Regions from separate parts of the Uliginosibacterium sp. 31-12 genome, predicted to be linked through region 1. Evidence: riboswitches for the same ligand, from Rfam matches in the RefSeq annotation. Region 1 holds a riboswitch; the other holds the start of a gene.
What was found. Region 1 has a riboswitch for S-adenosylhomocysteine ahead of metH (methionine synthase). Riboswitches for the same ligand answer to the same signal wherever they lie in the genome.

Region 1 (14,371 bases):
CATGCGGTGGAGTTTCACTTCACCCTAAGACTGCGCCGTACGCGGTGGTTTGGAGTGCCCGCCCCCAAGGCCGGGCCGCACACGGCGTTTCATTTCCTGCCCGGTTCGCCGCTTACACCCCGAAACCGAAGCAGCGCATGCTCAGGGTGCCGCTGTGAAAGCCGGTGAAGAGCGTCTCTGCCGCTTCATCACGACCGGCCGCGCCCAGCGCGTAGAGCATCGGAAAGTAATGGTCAGGCGTGGGCACGGCCATGCTCACGCTGGCGTCCAGCCGGGTGTAGTCGAGAATGCGTTTGTCTTCCCGCTGAGCGAGCGCAGCAGCAAAGGCCTCATCGAAGCGCTGAGCCCAGTCCTGCGAGGCGCGCATCGCCTCGGGCAGGCCGCGCTGGGTGGCGCGCAGGTTGTGCACGATGTTGCCGCTGCCGATGATCATCACCCCCTGCTGGCGCAGGGCGGCCAGCTCGCGACCGAGCTGATAGTGGAAGTCCGGCCCCTTGGCGTAGTCGATGGAGAGCTGAAAGACCGGAATCTTCGCGTCCGGATAAAGATGGTGCAGCACCGTCCAGGTGCCGTGATCCAGCCCCCATTCTTCGGTCGCCACCACCTTCACGCCCTTCACCGCGCGGATCGCTTCGCGCGCGAACTGCGGCGAGCCCGGCGCCGGGTATTCCATGGCGTGGAGTTCGGCCGGAAAGCCGCCGAAATCGTGGATGGTTGGCGGGCGCTCGGCCACGTTCACCGCCGTCACACCGGGCGACAGCCAATGCGCGGACACCACCAGCAGCGCCTTCGGCGGCGGCAATTTCTGGCCCAGCGCATTGAGGCTGCGGGTAAAAGCGTTCTCGCTGATCGCATTCATCGGGCTGCCGTGGCCGATGAAGAGCACCGGCGCGGGCTTGATCTTTTGGCCTTTGCCCGCCGGCTTGCCTTGCGTGGCGGCCCAGGCACCGAGGCTATGGAGAGCGGTGACCGCGCCGAGCGCCGAACCCTGAATCAGGAAGCGGCGACGTTGGGAATCGGGGTGGCGGGAGTTGCTCATGATGATCCTGCAGATTCAAAGCCCCATTGATACCCGCCCCAGCCCGGAGGTTCCAGCCGCGCCCCGCAAAAGCCCCTCCCGGCTTCCGCAACAATCCGAGTGCCCGGCGTAGGGCGGAGTGCAAACTCCGCCACTTTGATCAACGCATGCGGTGGAGTTTCACTCCACCCTACGACTGCGCCGTACGCGGTGACGCTGCGCGCCCGCCTCCTGTTTGTCGGCATGGGAGAAGTTGATCCGCGGCGAGGCATCCAGCCCGACTGTGTGCGGTTGAGACAAAAGGCAAGACCTGACCCCAAGCACCCCGCAGGACCTTTTCACATTGCCCCGCCAGATCACCTTGCCCTGCCAAACAGCTTACGAAGTCGCCAAGGGAGCGCAACCACAGCGCCCGGGACGATCCGGACTGCGCTTTTACGCAAAGGGCTGCCTTCAACGGCGGTCTATTGCATCATCGCCCGCAAAATCCTGCGCATCGCATTTGCTGTCTGGAACTCAGGCTGTCCGTACGACCCCATCCTCGTCGGAAAGACTTGTGCTCCAACCTAGAATCTACTTGCTCCGCGCCCTTGCCGATGAATCATGCAGCTCGATGACGACGGCAAGGCCCGACCCTGGACTTTCAAGGCCGCCACACGTCGCTTGCGATCACAGACCCGGAAACTTTCCGCGATAGAATTCAGCCCCCTGCCTCTGCCACCCTGCCATGCAAAGGTTTCTGCGTTCAATCAGCCACATCAGCGCCGCAATAATGTGTTGCGCCAGCGCCCATGCGGCCCTGATCACGGTGGACACAGGTCATACGCCGCAACGCCCTGGAGCCATCGCGCCGGACGGCCGCGTGGAGTATGCCTTCAATCTGGCGCTGACGACGGCCGTCACACGCAAGCTCGAAGCGCAAGGCCACACGGTTTTCAGGGTTTCAGCCAACGGTGAGGAAGTGGCCCTGTCAAAGCGCACTTCGCTGGCGCCCAATGCAGATCTCTTCGTCTCCATTCACCATGACTCGATTCAGCAAGCGTGGATCGACGCAGGGAGGCGAGGAGAGTTCGCGGGCTTCTCGCTCTTCGTGTCGGAGAAAAATCCGCGTTATGCCGAAAGTCTGCTGTGCACGCAGCGCATCGGAGAGCGCTTGCTGGCAGCGGGTGAGCGACCATCCGGTTATCATGCGACGCCCATCCCCGGTGAGAACCGCCCGCTGATCGATGCACGACTGGGCATCCATCGCTTCGATGATCTGGTGGTTCTGAAAACCGCAACCATGCCCGCCCTGCTGATCGAGGCGGGTGTGATTGCCAACCCCGACGAAGCCCGACGCCTGTCGCGTGCCGAGACGGTTGAACTGCTGGCCGAGGCCATCGCAGACGGACTTCATGCCTGCCAGCTGAAACCCTGAGTCCTTAAGGAGTAACGCAATGAAGAGAATCGCAGCAGCCCTCTCACTGATCGTCATCGCCACGGGTAGCCAAGCAGCGGGTTGTGGCAAGCCTCGCAATGCCTTCGATCAGGTGTACTGCGCCGGCAACCTTTTCTCGCAGAAAGACAGTGACCTGAACAAGACCTACAGCAGCCTGCGCGGGCAGCTGGATGCAGGACAGAAAGAGACGTTAAAGCAAGGTCAGCTGGCCTGGATCAAGGTGCGCGACGCCCAGTGCAGCAAGGAAGACAGCACCGGCTACTTCGTCAATCTCGATTGCGCCATCGCCCAGACAGACGCCCGGCTCGACTTCCTGAAAGAGCGCGAGCGCGAGTGCAAGAGCACTGGCTGCAGCAACGACAAGCTGGGCAAGTAAACCCGGTTTCTGCCGCATCCAGCAGGCTCGGCTTGAGGCTTCTCCGCCGGGCCTTTTCCATCGACGCCGCGCGAACGGCAAAGACAAGTCTGGCTGATCCCTCACGCACAGAATCCACACCAGTCAAACCAGGCACGCCGCCACAACGCCCTTGTGCCCGGCCTAGGCGCAGTGAAACTGCGCCGCATGCCGTCGTTGCAGGCATGAACATCCGGCAGAGTTGGTACTCAGCCCAACGCCAGAACGTATCCGCTGCACGCAAAACGGGCCGCATCTGCGGCCCGTTTCATTCACACCATCAGCCCATCAAAGCAGGGGCGCCAGCCACCTCTTCGCCTCAGCCTCGCTGAACCCAGCCCGCCCCGCCCAATCCTTCATCTGATCTTCCCCAATCTTGCTCACCGCGAAGTACTGCGCCTCCGGATGCGCGAGGTAGAAGCCTGATACGGCCGCCGCCGGGTACATGGCGAAGGTTTCGGTGATCTCCAGGCCGATGGCTTCCTGCGGGTTCAGCACCCGGAAGATCTCGCCTTTGGCGGTGTGATCTGGGCAGGCCGGATAGCCGGGAGCAGGACGGATGCCGCTGTATTGCTCGGCGATCAGGGCGGCTCCATCGAGCGTCTCGGCAGGGGCGTAAGCCCAGTATTCCTTGCGCACGCGCTGGTGCAGCCATTCGGCTGCAGCTTCCGCAAAGCGGTCAGCAATGGCCTTGAGCATGATGGCATGATAGTCGTCGTGCTCAGCTTCATAGGCAGCGATGCGCGGCTCCAGCCCCCGCCCGGCGCTCACGGCGAACATGCCGACCCAGTCCGCCACACCAGAATCACGATCCGCGATGAAGTCGCTCAGGCAGTAGTTGGGCTTGCCGGCCGGACGTTCGTGCTGCTGGCGCAATCCGTGCCACTTGGCGATCACTTCGCCACGTGATTCGTCGCCATAAACCAGCACATCATCCTGATGCGCAGCGGCGGGAAAGAGGCCGAACACGGCGTGCACTTCGATCCAGCGCTGCTCGATGGCGCTCTTGAGCATGGCCTTGGCATCACGGAAGACGTTGCGTGCGGTTTCGCCCACGATCTCGTCATCCAGAATCGCCGGGTAGGCGCCGGCCAGATCCCAGGTCTGGAAGAAGGGGCCCCAGTCGATGTACTGCTCGAGCGTGGCGAGATCGATGTTGCGCAGGCGCTGGATGCCGGGGCGTGAAGGCTTGGCCGGCACATAGCTGGCGTCGCTGTTCCACTTGAAGCGGTTGGCGCGTGCGGCTTCGAGCGAGACCAGCTTCACGCCACTCTTGGCGGCATGCTGAACGCGCAGCTTTTCATAGTCCGCCGCGATTTCGGCGACATAGCTTTCGCGCTGATCGATGGAGAGCAGGCTGGTGACCACGCCCACGGCGCGCGAAGCATCCGGCGTGTAGACCACCGGGCCGTCGTAGTGCGGCGCGATCTTGATCGCGGTATGGGCGCGCGAAGTGGTGGCGCCACCAATCAGCAGGGGCACCGCGTTTTCACCGCCGAAGCCGAGGCGCTTCATCTCGCTGGCGACATGGGCCATTTCTTCAAGCGAGGGCGTGATCAGGCCGGAGAGGCCGATAGCCTGCGCGCCATGCTCCTTCGCAGCGGCGAGGATCTTGTCGCAAGGCACCATCACACCGAGATCGACGACTTCGTAGCCGTTGCAGGAGAGCACGACGCCGACGATATTCTTGCCGATGTCATGCACATCGCCCTTCACGGTGGCCATGATGATCTTGCCCTTGGCGGCCGCGCCGGTGCGCTTCTTCTCTTCCTCGATATAGGGAATCAGATGCGCCACGGCGGACTTCATCACGCGGGCGGATTTCACCACCTGCGGCAGGAACATCTTGCCGGCTCCGAACAGATCACCCACGACCGACATGCCGGCCATCAGCGGGCCTTCGATCACCGCCAGCGGCGGCTTGCCCTCGGCAAACAGCTTGGCCCTGACTTCTTCGGTGTCTTCCACCACGAACTGGGTGATGCCCTTCACCAGCGCATGCGACAGGCGCTCTTCGACCGGCCATTCGCGCCAGGCCAGATCCTGCACGTTTTCCTTGGCCTGGCCCTTCACGGTCTGTGCGAATTCGACCAGGCGCTCGCCGGCTTCGGGATGACGATTCAATACAACGTCTTCCACCTTGTCGCGCAGCTCGGGGGCAAGATCGTCATACACGCCGAGCTGGCCGGCATTAACGATGCCCATGGTGAGGCCGGCCTTGATGGCGTGATACAGGAACACGGTATGGATCGCTTCGCGCACCGGATCGTTGCCACGGAAGCTGAAGCTCACGTTGGAAACGCCGCCGCTGGTCTTGGCGTGCGGCAGATGGGTGTGAATCCAGCGCACGGCTTCGATGAAGTCGACCGCGTAGTTGTTGTGCTCTTCGATGCCGGTGGCAATGGCGAAGATGTTGGCGTCGAAGATGATGTCTTCAGGCGGGAAGCCGATCGTCATCAAGAGATCGTAGGCACGCTTGCAAATCTCGGTCTTGCGCGCATAGGTGTCGGCCTGGCCCTGCTCGTCAAAGGCCATCACCACGGCGGCCGCACCGTATTTCATGCACAGGCGGGCGTGATGCAGGAAGGCTTCCTCGCCCTCCTTCATGGAGATCGAGTTAACGATGCCCTTGCCCTGGATGCACTTGAGGCCGGCTTCGATGATCTCCCACTTGGATGAGTCGATCATGATCGGCACGCGCGAGATGTCCGGCTCGGAGGCGATGAGCTTGAGGAAGCGCTCCATCGCGGCCTTCGAGTCCAGCATGGCTTCGTCCATGTTGATGTCGATGACCTGGGCGCCGTTCTCGACCTGCTGGCGGGCAACGGCCAGCGCGTCGTCGAAGCGGCCTTCGATGATCATCTTGGCAAAGGCGCGCGAGCCGGTGACGTTGTTGCGCTCGCCGACGTTCACGAACAGGCTGTCCTTGCCGATGAAGAAAGGCTCCAGACCCGACAGGGCCTGCCTCACTTCGAGCTCGGGAATGGCGCGCGGGCGGATCTGCGCCACCGCCTCACTCACGGCCTTGATATGTGAAGGCCGGGTGCCGCAGCAACCGCCGACGATATTGAGGAAGCCGGACTCTGCCCAATCCTTGATATCGGCCGCCAGCTGCTCAGGCGTTTCGTCATAGCCAGTGGGCGCCAGCGGGTTCGGCAGGCCGGCATTCGGGTGGGCCGACACAAAGGTATCGCACACGCCGGAAAGCTCGGCCACGTACTGGCGCAACTCCTTGGCGCCGAGCGCACAGTTGAGACCGAAGGAGATCGGCTTGACGTGCTTGAGCGAGTTCCAGAAGGCGGTGGCGGTCTGGCCCGAGAGCGTGCGGCCCGAGGCATCGGTGATGGTGCCCGAGATCATGACCGGCAACTTGCGGCCCAGATCATCGAAGAGCTTGAGCACGGCGAAGATGGCGGCCTTGGCATTGGCGGTGTCGAACACCGTTTCGATCAGCAGCAGATCGGCGCCGCCTTCCATCAGGGCCTTGGCCGAGTCGTAATAGTCATCGACCAGTTCGTCGAAACTGACGTTGCGATAGCCGGGATCGTTCACATCCGGCGAGATCGAAAGGGTGCGCGAGGTCGGGCCGATCACGCCGGCGCAGTAGCGCGGCTTGTTAGGTGTCCTTGCGGTGAATTCGTCACACAGCTCACGCACCAGACGCGCGCCAGCCACGTTGATCTCATACGCGAAGTCCTGCAGGCCGTATTCGGCTTGCGACACGCGCGTGCCGTTGAAGGTGCAGGTTTCGATGATGTCCGCACCCGCCTCCAGATACTCGCGGTGGATCGCGCCAACCACGTCCGGACGGGTAAGCACCAGCAGATCGTTATTGCCCTTCAGATCCTTGTTGTGCGCAGCAAAGCGGCTTCCCCGGTAATCGGCTTCGGAGAGCTTGTATTGCTGGATCTCGGTGCCCATGCCGCCATCCAGAATCAGGATGCGTTCACGGAGCAGGGCGTTGAGTTCTTGGCTGCGGTCGGCTTGCATGAGTCACTCTCCAAAGCGTTCAACGCTTCGGGCAAGCCGGGGATGGACGGGGGAGTTCTGGCTCACCGGCAATCCGCACGAGTTCTGCACGAAGCGGTGAGCGCCGTTGAATCTGGCCTGCGCCAAAGAGAGGCGGCAGGTTCCGAGCCTGGGATTGCGGGGGAAAACCCGGCAGTCTCGCAGCGCTCCTCGGAAGGGACTGAATTATAAGGGCGAACGCTCGGGCTGACCAGCCAGCCGGGCTTCGGGAGCAGGCCGCTCGAGGCGAATCCGGCTGCGCCTTACCTCCTGAAGAATACCCTCTGCACCAAAGTGGGCATCAACCTGCCAGTTTGCGGGGCGCCGCACATCCAGCGGCCAGTGCCAGACCTCCCCTCCGGCAACATGTTCGGTGCGCGCCGGCCGCCCCATCTGGCGTCGCACCTCGTCGCGGCTCATGCCCTGTCGCAGGGCATCCACGCTGGCTTCGGTCAGCACCTGCTGCAGGCTCAAGAGCACCCCGCTGGGAGCCAAACGGGCCATGAAATTGCCCCCGCCCTGCGTCACCCGGGCGAACTCCATCTGCAGGCTGCCATCCCGCTCAGACCACACCATGCTGGGCTGTCCGAGCTGCTCAAGCAGTTGCGGCAAGGTCGTCTTGCCCGGCTCCACACTGGAGCTGCCAATACAGGCAGCCAGCAGGCTGGCAAGCAACAGCAGAAGGGTGGATTTGAACATCGACGGCTTATCCCGCAGGGCTACCCAAGCAGCCTAGTTGGCACGCCAGTCAGCGCCAATTCTCGTATTCCCCTGCGGCGTGGGTGCGCTTCTTGCATACGCAGCAGTCTGGCCCCGCGTGGGCTTGCCCGCTCGCTTATTTGTGTAACATGCCTCCGGGACATACCGCCCCGGTCGGAGACAAGCCAGCGGCCCCTGAACTCATCATCCACTCTGGAGAATGTTCGAAATGAAGAAGACCTTGATTGCACTTGCAGTACTTGGCACCACCAGTGGCCTTGCACAGGCTCAGGAAGTCGTCGTGAAGATCGGCCACGTCGGCCCGCTCACCGGCAACATCGCCCACCTTGGCAAGGACAACGAAAATGGCGCCCGCCTCGCGGTCGAGGAGTACAACACCAAGGGCATCACGATCGGCGGCAAGAAGGTGAAGTTCGAATTGGTCGGTGAAGATGACGCCGCCGATCCGAAGACCGGCAACATCGTGGCCCAGCGCCTGGTGGATGCTGGCGTTAAGGGTGTGGTCGGCCACCTGAATTCGGGCACCACGATTCCCGCTTCGCGCATTTACAACCAGTCCGGAATCCCGATGATTTCGCCCTCGGCGACCAATGTGACGCTGACCCAACAAGGCTTCGCGAACATCTTCCGCACCATGGCCAACGATGCCCAGCAAGGCAGCGTGATCGGCAAGTACGCGGCCAGCAAGCTCGGCAAGACCGTGGCCATCATCGACGACCGCACCGCCTACGGCCAGGGCCTCGCCGACGAAGTGGAAAAGGGCGTGAAAGCGGCTGGCGGCAAAGTGACTTCGCGTGAATTCACCAACAACCAGGCCACTGACTTCATGGCCATTCTCACCAAGATCAAGGCCCAGAAGCCGGACGTGATCGTCTACACCGGCATGGATGCCCAAGGCGGCCCGATGCTCAAGCAAGTCAAGGCACTGGGCATCCCGGCCAAATTCGTCACAGGCGACGGCGGCTGCACGCCCGAGTTCATCAAGCTGGCGGGTGACGCCATGTCTGAAGCAGCCTTCTGCACCCAGGCCGGTCTGCCGCTGGATCAGATCGCCGACAAGACCTTCAAGGATCGCTTCAAGAAGCGCTTCGGTGCCGACGTGCAGATCTACGCACCGTATTCCTACGATGCTGCCGCAGCACTCATCGAAGGCATGAAGGCCGCCAACTCGGCCGAGCCTTCCAAGTACCTGGCGGCCCTCAAGAAGGTGCAGTTCAAGGGTGTGACCGGCGAAGTGGCCTTCGATGAAAAGGGTGACACCAAGTTCGGCGCCATCACCATGTACCAGTACAAGGCTGGCAACTGGGTCGCGCTGAAGTAAGCCTGACCACACACGAACGGGGCGCCGGCGGCGCCCCGTTTTCTTAGGCGCAAACTCTTGTCGCAGCGCATTGACACATTGTTCGAACTCCGGACAATGCGCAGCCGTACGGCAAATCCCATGCCTTGTCTATAACTTTCGACTTACGCCCGGATCATGGAAACCCTGCTCCAGCAAATCGTCAATGGCCTCGTGGTAGGCAGCGTGTATGCGCTCGTCGCCCTCGGCTACACCATGGTCTACGGCATCCTCGGCCTGATCAATTTCGCGCACGGTGACGTGCTCATGGTCGGTGCCCTGGTTGCCCTGCAGGTTGTACTCTTCCTGCAAAAAGCCTTTCCCCTGCTTGGGGCTGTTCCCACCCTGCTGATCGCCCTCACGGTGGCGATGGCGGTGTGCATGGCACTCGGCTACATCATCGAACGCACCGCCTACCGGCGTCTGCGCAACGCACCACGCCTGGCGCCGCTGATCACCGCGATCGGCGTGTCCTTCCTGCTGCAGACGCTGGCAATGATCATCTGGGGGCGCAACTACCACAGCTTCCCGCAGCTGATCACGACCACTCCGCTACAGCCGGTGGAAGGCGTGTTCATTACGCCCGTGCAGATCATCATCCTGGTCAGCTCTGCTCTGCTGATGACCGGCCTGATCCTGCTGGTGAACAAGACCCGGCTCGGCCGCGCCATGCGTGCCACCGCAGAGAATCACCGCGTGGCCAGCCTGATGGGCGTGGATACCAACAAGATCATCGCCACCACCTTCATCATCGGTTCAGCCCTGGCGGCCGTAGCCGGCGTGATGTTCTCGTCCAACTACGGTGTGGCGCATTACGCGATGGGCTTCACGCCGGGTCTGAAGGCCTTCACCGCTGCGGTGCTGGGTGGCATCGGCAACCTCGGCGGCGCGATGGTCGGCGGTGTGGTGCTGGGCCTGGTGGAATCCATCGGTGCCGGCTACCTCGGCTCAGCTACCGATCTGTGCAACTTGCCAAGCTGGGCGCAAAGCGCCTCGCTGATCGAGACCTGCGCCAATGGTGGCAGCTTCGAGCTGCTGTCCTCGAACTACCAGGACATCTTCGCCTTCGTGATTCTCGGCATCGTGCTGATCTTCCGCCCCACCGGCCTGCTCGGTGAGCGCGTATCCGATCGCGCCTGACCCCATTCTTTACGGAACCTTCTTATGTACGAACTTGCTGAAGCAGTTCCCTGGCTCGGCAGCCGCAACCCGCGTGCTGCACGCGGCGTGGTGCTGGCGCTGATGCTGATTGCCCCCATGATCGCCTTGTCGGCGGGCAATACCTGGGTGCGCATCCTCGACTTCGCCCTGCTCTACGTGATGCTGGCGCTGGGCCTGAACCTGGTGGTGGGCTTTGCTGGTCTGCTCGATCTGGGCTACATCGCCTTCTACGCCGTGGGCGCCTACACCTGGGCCTTCCTGGCCTCGCCACACTTTGGCCTGCACCTGCCGTTCTGGATCGTGCTACCGGCCGGAGCCGGTTTCGCGGCCCTCGCTGGCCTGATCCTCGGTGCGCCGGTACTGCGGCTACGGGGCGACTATCTCGCCATCGTCACGCTGGGCTTCGGCGAGATCGTGCGCATCTTCATGAACAACCTGAACCACCCGATCAACATCACCAACGGGCCACAGGGCGTGAACATGCTCGATTCCCTGAGCCTGTTCGGCTGGGACATCTCGCGCCACATCCAGATCACGGATGACTTCAAGATCAACTCGCTGGTGCTGTTCTATTACGTGTTCCTGCTCTGCGTGGTGGGCTCGGTGATCGTGATCCGGCGCCTGCAACTGTCGCGCGTGGGGCGTGCCTGGGCTGCGATTCGTGACGACGAGCTGGCTGCCAAGGCCATCGGCATCAATGTACGCAACATGAAGCTGCTAGCCTTCTCGATGGGCGCCACCTTCGGCGGCGTGGCCGGCGGCCTGTTCGGCAGCTTCCAGGGCTTCGTGTCACCGGAATCCTTCTCGCTGATGGAGTCCATCGCCATCCTGACCATGGTGGTCTTCGGCGGCATGGGCAACCTCGGCGGCGTGATCCTCGGCGCCATCGCCCTCTCGCTGCTGCCCGAGCTCCTGCGCAGCGTGGCCCTGCCGGTACAACAAGCCCTGTTCGGCCATGTGATCCTGGATCCGGAAGTGCTGCGCATGCTGCTGCTCTCGCTGGCCATGATTTTCATGATGTTGCTGCGCCCGGCCGGCCTGCTGCCAGCCCATGCCCGCTACTCACGACCAGAACTCGCCGGCGCCGGGAGGATCACTGAATGAGCATCACCCTTCTTGAAGCCCAGAACATCGGCAAGCGTTTCGGTGGCCTCACCGCGCTGTCGGATGTCTCGCTGACCATCCGCAAGGGTGAGGTGTACGGCCTGATTGGCCCCAATGGCGCCGGCAAGACCACCTTCTTCAACGTGCTCACCGGTGCCTACACGCCTAATGGCGGCGAGTTCATCTTCGCCGGCAGCGAGCTGCCCACCGGCAAGCCGCATGAAGTGGTGGCGCGCGGCATCGCCCGCACCTTCCAGAACATCCGTTTGTTCCGCGAAATGACCGCCCTGGAAAACGTGATGGCCGGCCACCACCTGCGCTCGGATTCGAGCCTGTGGGGCATCCTCACCCAGAACCGTCACATGCGCGAAGAAGAGCGCCTGATCACCGAGCGTGCCTTCGAGATGCTGCGTTACGTGGGCATCGAGCGCCACGCCACCACACTCTCGCGCAACCTCTCCTACGGCGATCAACGCCGCCTGGAGATCGCCCGTGCACTCGCCACCGAACCGCAATTGCTGGCGCTGGACGAACCGGCCGCCGGCATGAACGCTACCGAAACCGCGCAACTCCGCGACCTCATCTCCACGATCCGCCAGGACGGCGTCACCGTGCTGCTGATCGAACACGATGTGAAGCTGGTGATGGGCCTGTGCGACCGCGTGGCGGTGCTGAACTTTGGCAAGAAGATCGCCGAAGACGTACCGGCCGAAGTGCAGAAGAATCCGGAAGTGATCGAAGCCTATCTGGGAAGCAGCCATGCCCACTGACAACACCATCCTCGAACTCAAGGACGTGCAGATCGCCTACGGCCAGATCCAGGCCGTGAAGGGCATCGACTTTCACGTCAGCACCGGCGAGCTGGTGTGCCTGATCGGAGCCAACGGCGCCGGCAAGACCACCACCCTGAATGCCATCTCCGGCACCCTGCCGATCAAGAGCGGCGAGATCCGCTTCGCCGGGCAGGACATCAGCAAGCTGCCGGCCCACCTGCGCCTGCGCCAGGGCCTCGCCCTGGTGCCGGAAGGCCGCGGTATCTTCACCCGCCTGACGGTGGAAGAGAACCTGCGCATGGGCGCCTACACACGCGACGACAAGGAAGCCATCGAGCAGGATCTCGAGCGCGTCTACAGCATGCTGCCGCGCGTGAAGGAACGCCTCGCCCAGGTCGCCGGCACGCTCTCGGGCGGCGAGCAGCAGATGGTGGCCATCGGCCGCGCCTTGCTTTCGCGCCCCAAGCTGCTGCTGCTGGATGAACCTTCAATGGGCCTCGCCCCGCTGGTGGTCGAAAAGATCTTCGAAGTGATCCAGACCGTGGTGAAGGAAGGCATGAGCATCCTGCTGGTGGAGCAGAACGCCAACCTCGCGCTGGAATTTGCCAGCCGCGGCTATGTGATGGATGGCGGCCGCATCACCCTGGCCGGCTCGGGCAGCGAGCTGCTGAACGATCCCGCTGTGCGCAGCGCCTACCTCGGCGAAGCCTGATAGCCACCCAGCCCGCGTGCCTCGGCGCGCGCGGGCTGCGACGCAGCGGCCGGGCGCAAGGTACGCGTCTCATAGCCACGTGCCCGTGCGCTGCACACCGTAGGTTCGGGCGGGAAAGCCGGATTGGCACTGAGGATGTAAAGCTCGGAAACCTGCAGGGCGACCAGCAGGGCTTCGAAAGCCGCATTGTCGAAAGCATCTTCACTGCTCACCGTGAACATCAGCAGATGCCCCTCGGCATTGGCCTCTCCGTGCGGATGCCGGCCGAGCAGGCTACTCACCACACTCATGATCAGGCTCTCGGTCTGCTGTACGGTAATCACCGGCAAACCCAGCGCCATCGCCGCCTCGATATGCGCCTCGACCTGCGCGATGCTCTGCGCCAGATGGCCCTCGCGCGCCGTCAGCACCACCAGCGCGCCACGTGACTGACGATAGGGCCGTATCTGGCGCAGGCGCAGCGGCGACTGGCAATACGCCCGCCAGCCCAGCCACAGGGCCAGGCACAACAAACTCACAGTCAGGATCCGGGGCAGCAGTTCGATCATGATGGTCAGCGAGGAGCTTCCTGCTGCCATTCAAGCCGCGCTTTGCCCCCGGCGCCATGATCTGCCTCGGACGGGCAGTGCCACCTGCAAGGCAGGCACCGCGTGCAAAACCAGCGCTCAAGCGCCTCTTCACGGATATCCCGGCGCCCCCTGCCCCGACGGGTTTAAGCCGGAAGCGATGTTTCCTGCCGGTCGCGCCAGCCGCGCCGTGTCAGGTTTGGTCCGACCTGCGTCTCATGGCGCCACCGGCAGGGCGGCCCCCTTGGGCCACAGCAGCCACATCTTGCCCTGCTGACGCATCTTGCCGGCCTGCGCGCCGGCTTCCGCACCGAAGCCCCAGAAGAAGTCCGCCCGCACCCGGCCACGGATCGCGCCGCCGGTATCCTGCGCCAGCATCAGGCGGCGCACCGGCTTGCCATCGGGCATCGCAAAGCTCAGGAAGACCGGCGCCCCAAGCGGCACCGTGCGCGTATCCACGGCAATCGCGCGTCCGCCCGTGAGCGGCACGCCCAGCGAGCCCTTGGGGCCTTCACCATTAGCTGCCTCCTCGCGGAAGAACACATAGCTCGGGTTGGCATTCAGCAGCTCGGACAGGCGCTGCGGATTCTCCCGCGCCCACTTCTGGATACCCTGCGCGCTGGCCTGCGCCAGGGTCAGCTCGCCACGGTCAATCAGCCAGCGGCCAATGGACTTGTAGGGGTGGCCGTTCTGGTCGGCATAGGCGATGCGCACGCGGCTGCCATCGGCGAGTTGCACCTGTCCCGAACCCTGCACCTGCAGGAAGAAAAACTCCACTGGGTCGTGCGCCCACAGCAGCACCTTGGCCGGGAAAGCCTCGCCGGCCGCTTCAATCTGCGCCCGCGACCAATAAGGCAGCACCTTGCGCCCCTCGATCCGCCCGCGCAGGCGCAAGCTCTTCGTCTCCGGATAGACCTCGGCCAGATCGAGTTGCAGTAAATCCTCCGGCACCGCATGTACCGGCACCGGATTCTTGGCACTCTTCCAGCGGCTACCCTGGATCAGCGGCTCGTAGTAGCCGGTGATCAGGCCTTCCTGCGAGCCATCCGCATTCTGGATCTGCAGCGGCTGCAGACGTTCCTCAAGGAAGCTGCGCACCTGCGCACTGGAGGGCTTGTCACCCAAGATCTTCGCGGCT
Region 2 (14,371 bases), on a different contig from region 1:
CTCATCGAGTCGAGTCGGGTGTAGAAGCGCCCGATATAGGCGAGGAAGGCGACCAGCACACCGACAGTGATGTCGTTATGCGAGACCTGCCAGATGCCGAAGGCCCACACCACCAGTAGACCGATTTCGGTGAGCAGGGTGACGCTGGGCGAGAACAGTGACCAAGTCTTGTTGATCTTGTCATTTACCGCCAGGTTGTGGGCATTGGCCTCGCGGAAGCGCTGGGTCTCGCGTTTCTCCTGCGCGAAGGCCTTCACTACGCGGATGCCGGGGATGGTGTCGGCGAGGATGTTGGTGACTTCGCCCCACACCCGGTCGATTTTCTCGAAGCCGGTACGCAGGCGGTCGCGCACCGTGTGGATCATCCACATGATCAGCGGCAGCGGCAGAAGGGTGACGATGGCCAGCCAGTGGTTGATCGAGAACAGGATCGCCGTGGTCATCGCGATCATCAGCACATCAGTGATGAAGTCCAGCGCGTGCAGCGAGAGGAACACGCTGATCCGGTCCGACTCGGAGCCGATGCGCGCCATCAGATCTCCGGTGCGCTTGCCGCCGAAATACTCCAGCGACAATTTGATCAGGTGCTCGTAGGTGGTGGTGCGCAGATCGGCCGAAATGCGTTCGGACACCAGTGCCAGAATGTAGGTCTTGGCCCAGCCTAGCAGCCAGGAAAGCAGGGCTGCGCCGAAGAGGCCGGCGAGCAGCTTGATCTCGAGCGCGGTATTGATGGGTTGGCCGTTCTGGTAAGGAATCAGCACCTTGTCCATCAGCGGCATGGTCAGATAAGGCGGCACCAGGGTGGCGGCGGTGGCGCCGGTCATCAGTGCGAAGCCCGAAACCAGTTGCCAGCGGTACGGTTTGGCGAAGCGCCACAGGCGGAACAGGGTCCAGGTGGAAGGCGCTTCATGCAGCTCGCGCGCGCAGATCGGGCATTCGTCTTCGCCCGGTGGCAGTGGCGCCTTGCAGGTGGCACAGACCTCTTCCTCCGGTGTGGCCGGCGGCTGGCCGGTGAGGAGCGCTTCGATATGGCGCTCGAATTCGCTGATCAAGCGCAGCGCGGCGAGGTTCTGGCTCAAGGTGTAGCGCCAATGGGCGAGGCGGCCACTGGCATCGACCAGTTCCAGCGAGCCGACGCCGGCATGATCCGAGTGGCGTAGGGTGAGGCTGGCTGCGAGCGGCCACTCCTGCCAGGATTGGTCCGGGCTGCAGGCCAGCAGGCGGCGGGGCGTGAGCAGCAGCAGGCCACGTGCAAACTGCAGGCGGGCGTCGAGATCCAGTTCAAGTACGGCCAGTACGGTTTCACCGGGCATCAGGCGGGCGAGGGCGTCGGCTTGCCAGATGGCAGGGAGCTTGGGCTCGGAAATCGGCAGCAGCATTGTGTTTGTCAGGTGCAGTGGTGTCAGTTTTTTGTCAGCAGCGGGCCGGATGCGGGGCGCCGGCCGGCACGGAAGTCCGGTAAACTCGCCGCTGGCAAGGCGGGATCGGCCGGGCAGAGGATGATAAACGCTGCAGGCTGGTTCAAGTTTACAGGGATCGTGGCAGGTGTCCGCCTTGTCCGGCCGGGTGTACTTCGTGCCCGTTCGTAAACCTTTCGCTGCCTGCGTCGTTTACCGGACATTGGCGGAAGCCGGCAGGCACCCGCCCACTACATGGCTGACATGAGCAAAGACATCCGCATCCTCGGCGTGCAATATTTGCGCGGCCCCAATATCTGGACCTACCGCCCGGCCGTCGAGGCCCTCGTCGATATTGGCGATCTCGAAGACTGCCCCTCCAACACGATTCCCGGTTTCTACGAGCGCCTGTCGGCCTGGCTGCCTGGGCTGATCGAGCACAAGTGCAGCTACGGCGAGCGCGGCGGCTTCCTGCGCCGCGTGCAGGAGGGCACCTGGCCGGCGCACATCCTTGAACACGTCACGCTTGAATTGCAGACCCAGGCGGGCCAGCGCACCAGCTTTGGCAAGGCGCGGAGCACTTCGCAGCGCGGCGTGTACAAAGTGGTGGTGCGCTCGCGCCAGAAGGATGTGACCATTGCCTGCCTCGAAGCGGCACGCGATCTGGTGATGGCAGCGATCGAGGACAAGCCCTTCGACGTGCCCGGAAACATCGCCCGTCTGCATGATCTGGCCGACTCCCTGTGCCTCGGCCCCTCCACGGCCTGCATTGTGGATGCAGCCACCGATGCCAGCATCCCCTCGATCCGTCTGACTGATGGCAATCTGGTCCAGCTCGGCTGGGGCTGCCGTCAGCGCCGCGTTTGGACGGCCGAAACCGACCGTACCAGCGCGATCGCTGAAAGCATTGCCAGCGACAAGGATCTGACCAAGAGCCTGCTGGTGCCTTGCGGTGTTTCGGTGCCTGAAGGCCAGATCGTGAATAGCCCTGATGAAGCCTGGGAGGCCGCACAGGACATCGGCCTACCGGTGGTCGTGAAGCCTTCCGACGCCAATCATGGGCGCGGCGTATCGCTCGAGCTGATGACTGAGGACGAGGTGAAAGCCGCCTTCCCGGTGGCGGATGCCGAAGGCAGTGACGTGATCGTCGAGCGCTTCATCCGTGGCAATGAACACCGTCTGCTGGTGGTGGGCGGCAAGCTGGTGGCGGCCGGGCGTGGCGAGAATATTTTCGTGACCGGCGATGGCAAGTCGAGCGTGCGCGAACTGATCGACAGCCAGCTCAATACCGATCCGCGGCGCGGCGAAGCCGAGGAGTTCCCGCTCGAAACCATCAAGATCGATTCCGACCGCACCATGCAGCTCCTGATCGAGCGCCAGGGCTGCACTGCCGAATCGGTGCTGGCAGCCGGGCGCAAACTCACCGTGCAACGCAACGGCAATGTGTCGATTGATTGCACCGACGAAGTTCACCCTGAAGTCGCCGCCGCCGCCTCGCTGGCCGCGCGCATCGTCGGGCTGGATATCGCAGGTATTGATCTGGTGACCGAAGATGTATCGCTGCCGCTGGAGAAAACCGGTGGTGCGATCGTTGAAGTGAATGCAGGCCCCAGCTTGCTGATGCATTTGAAGCCGGCCCAGGGGCAGCCGCGCCCGGTGGGGGAAGCCATCGTGGCCCACCTGTTCCCGGGCGAGGGTAATGATGGCCGCATTCCGGTGGTGGGGGTTGCGGGGTGCGACGACAGTACCCGCATCGCCCGTCTGCTCGGCTGGCTGCTCCATGTGGGGGGCTACCATGCCGGCCTCGCCTGCCGTGAGGGCTTGTTCCTCGATCAGCGTGCCGTCGAGCGTTGCGATAGCGCCAATTTCGCCGCAGGTCAGCGCCTGCTGATGAATCGCCAGGTCGATGCGGCAGTGTTTGAGACGCCTGCGGCCAACATCCTCAGCGAAGGTCTGCCTTACGACCGTTGTGATGTGGGGGTGCTGACCAGCATCCGCGTGCTGCCCGAGCTGGAAGCTTTCGATGTGCGTGAGCTGGAGCAGGTGCGCAATGTGCTGCGCACCCAGGTCGACGTAGTGAGCGAATCTGGCACAGCCGTGCTCAATGCCGATGACCCTGAAGTAGCCGGACTGGCCGAGCTGTGCGATGGCGAGGTGGTGTTCTACGCCAGTAGTGGTTCGGCGCCCGCACTAGCCGCGCATCTGGCCGCAGGTGGCCGCGCGGTGTATGCCGAGGCTGGTCAGCTGGTGCTGGCCAGTGGTGACAAGCGTCAGGTGCAGGCCAGCGATTTGCCGGCCGGCCGAGCGCTTGGCGCCGAACTGGCGGCAGTGGCCGCCGCTTGGGCGCTGGGTATTTCGCCGGATCTGATCAATAGCGGCATCGAGAGCTTCGAAGCCAGCCTGGCCCGCTGAGGCCGGAAACAACAGGAATACGTTCAATGGAAGTTTCCCGCATCCGTGCGCTGCGTGGCCCCAATCTGTGGAGCCGTCACACCGCCATCGAAGCCATCGTAACCTGTGAGCCCGGCGAGCGTTCGCTGGCAGACCTGCCCGGTTTTGATGCCCGCCTGCGCGAGCTGTTTCCGCAGATCGGCGAGATCCGTTCCACCGATCACGGTGAAACCCAATCCATGGCTCATGCCCTGGAGTTCGCTGCGCTTGGTTTGCAGGCTCAGGCTGGCTGTCCGGTAACCTTTAGCCGAACCACCACCACGACCGAGATCGGGGTGTACTTGGTTGTGGCGGAGTACAGCGAGGAGGCGGTCGGCAAGCGTGCGTTCGAACTGGCTCAGCAGCTCGTGCATGCCGCTGCGCATGGCGGCGAGTTCGATGTGGAAGCGGCGCTGGCCGAGTTGCGTGAGCTGGACGAAGACGAGCGCCTTGGCCCCTCTACCGGCTCCATCGTGTATGCCGCTGTGGCCCACAATATTCCCTTCCGCCGCCTCACGACCGGCAGCCTGGTGCAGTTCGGCTGGGGCAGCAAGCAGCGTCGCATCCAGGCGGCCGAGATCGATTCCACCAGTGCGATCGCGGAATCCATTGCGCAGGACAAGGATCTCACCAAGAAGCTGCTTGAAGCTGCCGGCGTGCCTGTGCCTAAGGGACGCCCGGCCACTGGCCTGGAAGACGCCTGGCTTGCAGCTAACGAGATCGGTTTCCCGGTGGTGGTAAAGCCGCAGGACGGCAATCAGGGTAAGGGTGTGGCGGTGAACATCACCACCCGCGAACAGTTCGAGATCGGCTATCGCGCGGCCAACGAAATCAGCGATGAAGTGCTGGTCGAGAAGTACCTGCCTGGCCATGATTTCCGCATGCTGGTGGTGGGCGACAAGCTGGTAGCCGCCGCGCGTCGCGAGCCGCCGCTGGTGATTGGCGATGGCATGCACACAGTGCGTCAGCTGGTTGAAGAGGTGAACAAGGATCCGCGTCGTGGCACCGGCCATGCCACCTCGCTGACCAAGATCCGTTTTGATGACATTGCACTGTCCAAGCTCGCCGACCAAGGACTCAATGCTGAAAGCATCCCAGCCAAGGGCCAGCGGGTGATCCTGCGCAACAACGCCAATCTGTCTACCGGCGGCTCGGCTACCGATGTGACCGATGATGTACATCCGGACATGGCCGCGCGCGCAGTGGCCGCCGCGCAGATGGTTGGCCTCGATATCTGCGGTGTGGATGTGGTGTGCGATAGCGTGCTGCGGCCGCTTGAAGAGCAGTCTGGCGGTATCGTCGAAGTGAATGCTGCGCCGGGCCTGCGCATGCACCTGTCGCCCTCTTACGGCAAGGGCCGTAACGTGGGCGAGGCGGTGATCTCCACCATGTTTGCACCGGGCGATGACGGCCGCATTCCGGTGGTGGCGGTGACCGGCACCAACGGCAAGACCACCACCGTGCGCCTGATTGCTCACCTGCTGATCAAGAGTGGTCTGCGTACTGGCATGACCAATACTGATGGCGTGTATGTGCAGGGCAAGCAGATCGACAGCGGTGATTGCTCCGGTCCGCGTAGTGCGCGCAGCGTGCTGATGCATCCGGATGTGGATGCCGCCGTCTTTGAAACCGCGCGCGGTGGCTTGCTGCGCGAAGGCCTCGCTTTTGATCGTTGCAAGGTGGCCGTCGTCACCAACATCGGCATGGGCGATCACCTCGGGCTGAACTACATCACCACCCTGGATGATCTGGCCGTGCTCAAGCGCGTGATCGTGCAGAACGTGGCTGACAATGGTTACGCCGTGCTCAATGCTGCCGACCCTATCGTGGCCGGCATGGCGGCCAATTGCCCGGGCCAGATCATCTACTTCGCCGCGGATCGCAATAACCCGGTGATGGCTACCCATCGCGCTCAGGGCAAGCGCGTGGTGTATGTCGAGAACGACGCCATCGTGTGTACCGAAGGCAAGAAATCACAGCGCATCTCGCTGGCCGGCGTGCCGATCACGCGTGATGGCACGATCAGCTTCCAGGTTGAGAACGTGATGGCCTCGGTGGCAGCGGCTTGGGGCGTCGGTCTTGAGTGGGATGTGATCCGCGCGGGTCTGGCCAGTTTCGTGGCCGATAGCGATAACGCGCCAGGGCGTTTCAACGTCTTCGATTACAAGGGTGCGACCATTATTGCTGACTATGGCCATAACCCGGACGCCATGCTGGCGCTGGTCAAGGCAGTCGAGGCCATGCCGGCCAAGCGTCGCTCGGTAGTGATCTCGGGTGCTGGGGATCGCCGCGATGAAGACATTCGTCAGCAAACCGAAATCCTCGGCGCTGCGTTTGATGGTGTGATCCTGTACCAGGATGCCTGTCAGCGCGGTCGTGCCGATGGTGAAGTGATCGGCCTCTTGCGCGAAGGGCTCAAGGGGGCTGTGCGTACTGCCGTGGTCGAGGAGATCAATGGCGAGTTCATCGCGATCGACCGGGCTTTGGAACTGCTTCAGGCGGGCGATCTGTGCCTGATCCTGATCGATCAGGTCGAAGAAGCGCTGGCGCATATTCGCCAGCGTGTGGCGGCGCAGTAAGCACAAATCAAGGCGCGAGCATCAAGGGCGGCCTCGGCCGCCTTTCAGCTTTCTGGAGGGCGATCATGAAGATCAAGCATCTGAGTGCTCTGTTGGTGTCCGGGCTTTTGCTGCTTGCCTGTTCCACACCGCGGATTCCTGTTGCCGGTACCCCGCAGATGGATACACAGGCCAAAACTTTTGCAGTGCATCCGGCCCGCGCCCGCATCTATGTATATCGCAATCTCAGTAGTCTCAGCGAAGAGTTGCGGGTGAATGGTGCCGTAGTCGGCACGCTCACGGGCCGCAGTTATCTGCCGCTTGAAGTCTCCCCGGGTACTTATCGCCTGCAGGCCAAGCGTGAGCGCGAGACGATCCTGGAGTTGAATGTGCTGGCCGGGCGCAATTACTTCGTGCTGCTGGAGGCGATCGAATCGCCCATGAACTACCGCAGTTCGTTGCGAGAGGCGAGTGAGGCCGAGGCGCGCGAGGCGATCAAGAGCAGCCAACTGCTGCTTTCGCCGGTCTATCCGCTCACCCCCTGAGGGGACGGCACGTCAACGAAAAAGAGCGCCCGCGGGCGCTCTTTTCGCGTTCTGCGGCGAGGCGAATTACTTCTTGGTTTTGGGGGCTGCCTGCGCCGTGACGGTGATGGCCAGAGCCTGGCTGAACACGCCTTCGACCTGATCACCGACCTTCACTTCCGCCAGCTTGGCCGGATCTTCCACCTTGAGTTCCACGATGCGGCCAGCGGCGCCCTTTACGGTCACGAGTTTCTTGACGCTATCCACGGCAATCACGTCTGCCACGAACTGCACTTCGCGTTCGAACAGGGCACCCGGCTTCTTGCCCTTGGGGGTCCGGCCGACCATGGCCCCAGCCGTGGTGTGGGCTTCGCCTTTGACTTTCTTGAGCTGCATGGCAATGGCTTCAAAGTACTCGGCACTGACCTGATCACCTGCGCGCAGGTTGTCCAGGTTACGAGCTTCCGCACCGGCGACCAGATCGAAAGTCTCGCCATCTTTGCTGCGCAGGGTCACCTTGCGGGATTTCAGGTTGACGGTGACCACCGTTGCTTCGAACTTGGCAGAAACTGCCATGCCGCCACCAGGCACACTGACTGCTGCCGGCTCGGCAGCGAAGATCGGCGTGGCGAAGAGGCCAACGGTGAGCAGGGAGATAGTGCAGAGAGCACGCATGTGGCGATCCTTGTTGTCAGGGTGAAAAACGGGAAGCGCTGGCGCATCGTTGAATGCCTTGATGGCCAGCGTATGGCGCTATGATCCATGGGAACATAGCATGGATCAGATTCGTATTTTTTGCCCGCAGGGGCGGCTGCCTGCCGCGCCTGGCCATCGGAGAGTTCTCATGCCAGGATCTGCCCGACTCGCCTTGCGTCTGATGCTGCTGTGCTATGCAACACGGGCCGCCGCAGCCCCTTGTTCCGAGCTGAAGCCAGGTGGCGCGCAATGAAGCTCTTGCGTGGTGTGCTGCTGGCGTGCATGTTGCTCATTGGTGCATGTGCCACGCCGCGCCGCGATCCTGCGCGTAGCGAACTGCCCTTGCCGGAGCCCAACGAGCCAACCCGGCTGGAGCAATTGGCGGAACAGGAACTGGGTACGAGCCCACAACTGAATGCCTTCCGTTTGCTCCCCGAGAGTGTCGAGGCGCTGCTGGCCCGCCTGATGCTGGCCCGCACCGCCGGACGCTCGCTGGACCTGCAGTACTACATCTGGCGCGATGATCTTACGGGGCGACTGTTGACCCAGGCATTGCTCGAAGCAGCCGATCGGGGTGTAAGGGTTCGCGTGCTGCTGGATGATGTGGGGAGCAGCGCCAATGACAAACTACTGCTTGCGCTGGATGCGCATCCGCTGGTGGAAATCCGCCTGTTCAACCCCGTCAGTTCACGCTCCTTCCGTACCCTGGGCATGGTGCAGGACTTCTCGCGCATCAACCGGCGCATGCATAACAAGGCTTTCCTGGCCGATCACAAGATGGCCATCGTGGGTGGGCGCAATATTGGTGATGAGTATTTCGGGGCCTCGAACGAGATAGCCTTCGGTGATCTCGATGTGCTGACCTTTGGCCCGGTGCTGTCGGAATTACAGGACTCCTTTCAGCGGTACTGGGATTCTCCGGCGGCCATTCCGATCGAGGATCTTCTGAACGACGTGGCGGGCCCCGATGAACTCGATGCCCTGCGCCGTGACCTGACTGGCTTTCTGAGCACACAGCGCGATAGCCCCTATGCGCAGCTTGGCAGCAGCATTCTGGCGACCTGGTTTGGCGATGCACCGATCACTTTTCACCGCGGTGATGCCCGCGTCCTGCAGGATGATCCGGACAAGATCAGCCGTCCGCCGGGCAACATTGCCGGCACCCTGATCACCCAGTTTGGCTATTCGTTGGTTCAGCCTGCAGAGGAAGTCTTGCTCGTATCGCCCTACTTTGTGCCGGGCAAGGCTGGACTGGAGTGGTTTCGAGGCCTCACTGCGCGTGGCATACGGGTGACCGTACTGACCAATTCGCTGGCGGCCAGCGATGTGGCTGCGGTGCACGCCGGTTATGAGCGCTATCGCAAGGAACTGCTGGCTGCCGGCGTGCACCTGTACGAAATGCGTCCGGAGTCGGACCCGGACGGTGAGCGCAAGCACACCCACATGTATCTAGGTTCTTCACGCGCTTCGCTGCACGCCAAGACCTTCGTTTTTGATCGGAGCTCGGTGTTCATCGGTTCGCTGAATCTGGATCCGCGCTCGGTGAAACTCAATACCGAGATCGGCCTGCTGTGCGAGAGCCCGGCGATGGCCGAGGAGCTCTCAAGTGGACTGGAGGATGAACTGGACGCCGTGGCCTGGCGGCTCGAGTTGGCGGCAGACGGGAAAGGGATCGTATGGGTGGAGCAGACTCCGGCAGGTGAGGTGCGTCACACACGTGAGCCACAGGCGAGCTCACTGCGCCGCTTCAGCGTCTGGCTGCTGGGGCTGCTACCGATAGAGTCACTGTTGTGATGCTTGTGATGACGAACCCCCTTGCTACTAAAGTGTTAATGGGTGGCTATATACTTCATGGCGTTTGGTTGGGGCTGATGCCGATTGCGCATGTCGGCTTGCGGCTTCAGAATTTACGCCATTAGTCGTAGACCCATCCTGAAGGGCGGCCAGCTGCCGCTGGAGGAGTGCTTGCGTGCAAGAAAACCAGACAGGACTGGAAGGACCACTCCTGTTCGCTGAGGATGACACTGCCGGGGAAGTACCCAAGCGCCTGAAAAGCTGGCGCTGCCTGATTGTGGACGACGACGAGGGCGTCCATCAGTCCCTTGCTTTCGCCATGAATAACCTGCCGGTGCTCGAAGGGCGCATCGAGTGGCTGCACGCCTATACCGCCCGCGAAGCACGTGAAATACTCGAGCGTGAGCGTGATGTGGCAGTGATCATGCTTGACGTGGTGATGGAGCATGAGCAGGCCGGCCTTGAACTTGTGCGCGTGATCCGCAACGAGCTGGGACTGAACGATACCCGCATCATCCTGCACACAGGCCAGCCGGGCTTCGCGCCAGAAATCACCGCGATCCGCGAATACGACATCAACGATTACCGGACTAAGGCCCAGCTGACGCGCGGCCATGTGTATACCTGCCTGTCCTCGGCCATTCGTACCTATCGCCAGATTCGTGCTATTGCCCAGGGGCGCGAGCAACTGCGGCGCATTATTGAAGCCGGTGACGAGCTGATGATGCAGGTGGATGAGGCGGCCTTTGCGCGTGGCGTGCTGGCCCATTTTGCCCAATTGCTCGATACCGGCTTGTCTGGTTTTGCACTGACGGCTACCCGCCCCGACAGCCTGGGCCTGCTGCCCTTGCTGGTGGCCGAGGGGCAGCATGCCGGCCGTGCCGGGCGCTCCCTGAATGCCAGCGAGGCGGCTGAAGCCTTGGCCTGCTGCCTGCAAAGTTTGAGCGGGCATGGCGTTGCCTGGGGTGCGCGGGGTGCAGCCTTGTGCATCCGGAGCCACCCTGGCGCAGTGTTGTGCCTCTACCTGGATCTTCAAGTGCCGGACCCGGAATCGGTTGACCCCGGAGTGATCGATGTCTTTGCCGGGCATTTTGCTTCCTGCCTGGACAACCGCAGCCTGCTGCACCAACTGCAGCACGACGCTTATCACGACCGCCTCTCCGGATTGCCGAACCGGCGCGCGCTCGGTGAGGAGCTGGGGCGCTGCCTGGTCGCAGGCCAGACGTCTGGCCTCTCGCTGGCCCTGATCGATATCGATGCCTTCGGCGAGATCAACGAAACCCTCGGCCACGCTTTCGGCGATGAACTGCTGCGCGGCATTACGGCGCGCCTGCGGGCCTCCGCTACGCCCGAAGTCATGGTGGCGCGCATCTCGGCGGACATCTTTGCCGTGCTGGGGGCTGAGCGCCGCATTACACCGGAATTCGTGCTGCCCCTGTTTGCGGAGCCGTTCACTGTGGGGGGCGAGGAAAGCATGGTCTCTGTTACGGTCGGTTTTACCCGCCTGGGAGACGTAGAGGCGCAAGGGGGGGGGGAAATGCTGGAAGCCGCTTTCCAGGCCCTGCGTTATGCCAAGACCTATCAGCGTGGCCAACTCGCCTGGTATGACCCGGCACTCACCTCGCAGACCCATGAGCGGGTGCGCCTGCTCAATGGTTTGCGCCATGCGCTGCAGGGCGACGGGCTATATGTGGTGTTCCAGCCTCAGGTGTCACTGGAAGACCAGCGCCTGATCGGTCTGGAAGCCCTGATGCGCTGGCGTACAGAGGATGGCAGCGTGATTCCGCCTGATCGCTTCATCCCGGTGGCTGAGCAGTCCGGCCTGATTCGCGAGCTGGGCTTTTTCGTGCTGCGTGAAGCCTGCTCTTTGCTGGCCCGTCTGCACGCCGAAGGGCATGCCGGTGTGCGCATGGCGGTCAATGTGTCGGCGGTCCAGTTCCGCAATCCGTCATTTCTCAGTGAATTGCGCCAGATCGTCGGTGCCAGCGGTATGGATGCGCATTATCTGGAACTCGAAATCACCGAATCGATTGCGATGGAGGATTCCGCCTATGTGCGCGAGGCACTGGAAGCCTTGCGTACGATGGGGGTGCAACTGGCAGTGGATGATTTCGGTACCGGCTATTCCTGTCTAGCGCAGCTGAAGCAGCTGGCATTCAATCGACTGAAGATCGACAAGGCGTTCGTTCACGATCTCAGCGAGGAAGAGGCGGATGCGAGTATCGCCGGCGTGGTGATCCAGCTCGGCCAGCGTCTGGGCAAGGAGGTCATTGCGGAAGGCGTGGAAACCGAGGCACAAGCCCAGATCCTTGGGCGTCTGGGCTGCCGTGAGGCGCAGGGTTATCTGTATGGCCGGCCGATGCCGGTGGCAGAGCTCTATCGCTGGTTGAAGTCACGCGCTTGAGTATTGTCAGAGAATGTGGCCGCGCCATGGCTTTCTGGCGCCGGCCAAACTTCCTGCCTATAATCCGGACTCTCCGAGGAGCGCTGCGAGAGCGTTGGGTGCTTCCACCCACGATCCCAGGCTCGGAGTTTCGCCAGCGCCAAGCTCGGCAGGATTCAACTGCGCTCACCTGTTCAACCGTGCCGGGCACGGGAAGACGGTGAGCCCCTCTGTAAGCTCCCCTCCCGCTCGGCCACCTGTTCATGGAGAACATCGTGGCTCAATTCAATGATTACGTGATTGCCGATCTCAAGCTGGCCGACTGGGGCCGCAAGGAGATCCTCATTGCCGAAACCGAAATGCCGGGCCTGATGGCTATTCGCGAAGAATTCGCGAAGGCCCAGCCGCTCAAGGGCGCACGCATCACCGGCTCGCTGCACATGACCATCCAGACCGCCGTACTGATCGAGACGCTGACTGCGCTCGGCGCCGAAGTGCGCTGGGCCTCGTGCAACATCTTCTCGACCCAGGATCACGCCGCCGCCGCAATTGCCGCCGCGAACATCCCGGTCTTCGCCGTCAAGGGCGAAACGCTGGTCGACTACTGGGATTACACCCATCGCATCTTCGAGTGGGCCGATGGCGGCTACTCCAACATGATTCTGGATGACGGCGGCGACGCGACTCTGCTGTTGCATCTGGGCGCTCGCGCCGAGAAGGATCTGTCGGTCATCAGCAAGCCGGGTTCCGAAGAAGAAACCATCCTGTTTGCCGCGATCAAGGCCAAGCTGGCGATTGATCCGAGCTGGTATTCCGTGCGCCTGGCGGCCATCAAAGGCGTGACCGAAGAAACCACCACCGGCGTGCACCGCCTGTACCAGATGCATGCGCGTGGCGAACTGAAGTTCCCGGCGATCAACGTCAATGACTCGGTCACCAAGAGCAAGTTCGACAACCTCTACGGCTGCCGCGAGTCGCTGGTGGATGGCATCAAGCGCGCCACCGATGTGATGATTGCCGGCAAGGTTGCCGTGATCGTTGGCTACGGCGACGTGGGCAAGGGCTGCGCCCAGGCCATGCGTGCGCTGTCGGCCCAGGTGTGGGTCACCGAAATCGACCCGATCTGCGCCCTGCAGGCCGCCATGGAAGGCTATCGCGTGGTGACCATGGAATATGCCGCCGACAAGGCCGATATCTTCGTGACCACCACCGGCAACTTCCACGTGATCACCCATGACAACATGGCTGCGATGAAGAACAACGCCATCGTCTGCAACATCGGACACTTCGACAACGAAATCGATGTCGCTTCGCTGGAGAAGTACCAGTGGGAAGAGATCAAGCCGCAAGTCGATCACGTCATCTTCCCGGACGGCAAGCGCATCATCCTGCTGGCTAAGGGCCGTTTGGTGAACCTGGGCTGTGGCACGGGCCACCCGAGCTACGTGATGTCATCAAGCTTCGCCAACCAGACCATCGCGCAGATCGAACTGTTCACGCGTACCGCCGAATATCCAGTGGGCGTGTACACCCTGCCCAAGCATCTGGATGAGAAGGTCGCGCGCCTGCAACTGAAGACGCTCAACGCCCAGCTCTCCGTGCTGCGCCCCGATCAGGCTGCCTACATTGGCGTGCCGGTTGAAGGCCCGTACAAGGCTGATCACTACCGTTACTGAGCGACCTTGAACCGCGCCGGCGCAAGCCGGTGCGGGCCTGCCCCATGGACTCCTTTCACGGCCGCCATTCGCGACTCAAGACTACTCCGCTTGCTGAATCGGCAATGCCGGAGCGCATCGCACCACGCGCCGACCAGTTGCTGGTCGAGCGTGGTCTGGCAGAGTCTCGCACGACTGCGCAGCGCATGATCGGGGCCGGCCGGGTGAGCTGGCAGGATCTGGGGGGCGTGAAGATAGTACGCAAGGCATCCGAGTCAATTCCGAGCACGGCTGAAATCCTGATTGAACCAGACGAGGCGGATCGCTATGTGTCGCGAGGCGGCCTCAAGTTGGCTGGCGCGCTGAGCAGCGTCGGGCTGGATGTGACTGGCTTGCATTGCCTGGACCTCGGTCAGAGCACCGGCGGCTTTACGGATTGCTTGTTGCAGGCCGGTGCGGCCAGTGTGCTGGGCATCGAGGTCGGCCATGACCAGCTTCACCCGCGCTTGCATGGTGAGCCTCGCTGCAGCACGATCGAGGGCCTGAATGCCCGTGATCTGTACGCAGCCCAATTAGGCGAGCGCATGCCGAAAGCGGGTTTTGATCTGATCGTTTGTGATGCGAGCTTCATTTCGCTGACGCTCCTGCTGCCGCAATGGCCGTCTCTGATGGCGGAAAATGGGCGCGTGCTGGCGCTGGTCAAGCCTCAGTTCGAACTGGGGCCTCAAGCCCTTGGCAAAGGGGGCATCGTGCGCGACCCTTCGTTGTATCCGGCGGTCGAAGCGCGCATCCGCTCGGCCTGTCAGGTCGCTGAATTGGACGTGCTGATCTGGTGCGATAGCCCGATCACAGGCGGCGATGGCAATCGCGAATTTTTCGTCTTCGCTCGCAAAGCGCAGAACTGAGGAAAGAACATGAGCAAGAAACTTGAATT

Region 2: another riboswitch for S-adenosylhomocysteine. It lies ahead of ahcY (adenosylhomocysteinase); the one in region 1 lies ahead of metH (methionine synthase).

Annotation. Positions count from the first base shown of each region.
Region 1 covers NZ_JAUOOA010000003.1:270,131-284,501, forward strand. Annotated here, with positions in the region: gene ygiD (4,5-DOPA dioxygenase extradiol) at 113-1,039, opposite strand; gene Q3Y64_RS08395 (N-acetylmuramoyl-L-alanine amidase) at 1,746-2,435, shown strand; gene Q3Y64_RS08400 (lysozyme inhibitor LprI family protein) at 2,455-2,832, shown strand; gene metH (methionine synthase) at 3,139-6,840, opposite strand; S-adenosyl-L-homocysteine riboswitch at 6,932-7,037, opposite strand; gene bamE (outer membrane protein assembly factor BamE) at 7,045-7,557, opposite strand; gene Q3Y64_RS08415 (branched-chain amino acid ABC transporter substrate-binding protein) at 7,787-8,899, shown strand; gene Q3Y64_RS08420 (branched-chain amino acid ABC transporter permease) at 9,056-10,057, shown strand; gene Q3Y64_RS08425 (ABC transporter ATP-binding protein) at 10,082-11,182, shown strand; gene Q3Y64_RS08430 (ABC transporter ATP-binding protein) at 11,179-11,952, shown strand; gene Q3Y64_RS08435 (ABC transporter ATP-binding protein) at 11,942-12,667, shown strand; gene Q3Y64_RS08440 (hypothetical protein) at 12,649-13,245, opposite strand; gene Q3Y64_RS08445 (murein transglycosylase A) at 13,450-14,371, opposite strand, start outside.
Region 2 covers NZ_JAUOOA010000008.1:62,665-77,035, forward strand. Annotated here, with positions in the region: gene Q3Y64_RS14975 (ABC transporter ATP-binding protein) at 1-1,379, opposite strand, end outside; gene cphA (cyanophycin synthetase) at 1,662-3,809, shown strand; gene cphA (cyanophycin synthetase) at 3,836-6,406, shown strand; gene Q3Y64_RS14990 (DUF2846 domain-containing protein) at 6,472-6,930, shown strand; gene Q3Y64_RS14995 (hypothetical protein) at 6,997-7,584, opposite strand; gene Q3Y64_RS15000 (phospholipase D family protein) at 7,855-9,399, shown strand; gene Q3Y64_RS15005 (EAL domain-containing protein) at 9,575-11,803, shown strand; S-adenosyl-L-homocysteine riboswitch at 11,873-11,977, shown strand; gene ahcY (adenosylhomocysteinase) at 12,046-13,458, shown strand; gene Q3Y64_RS15015 (TlyA family RNA methyltransferase) at 13,503-14,342, shown strand; gene metF (methylenetetrahydrofolate reductase [NAD(P)H]) at 14,352-14,371, shown strand, end outside.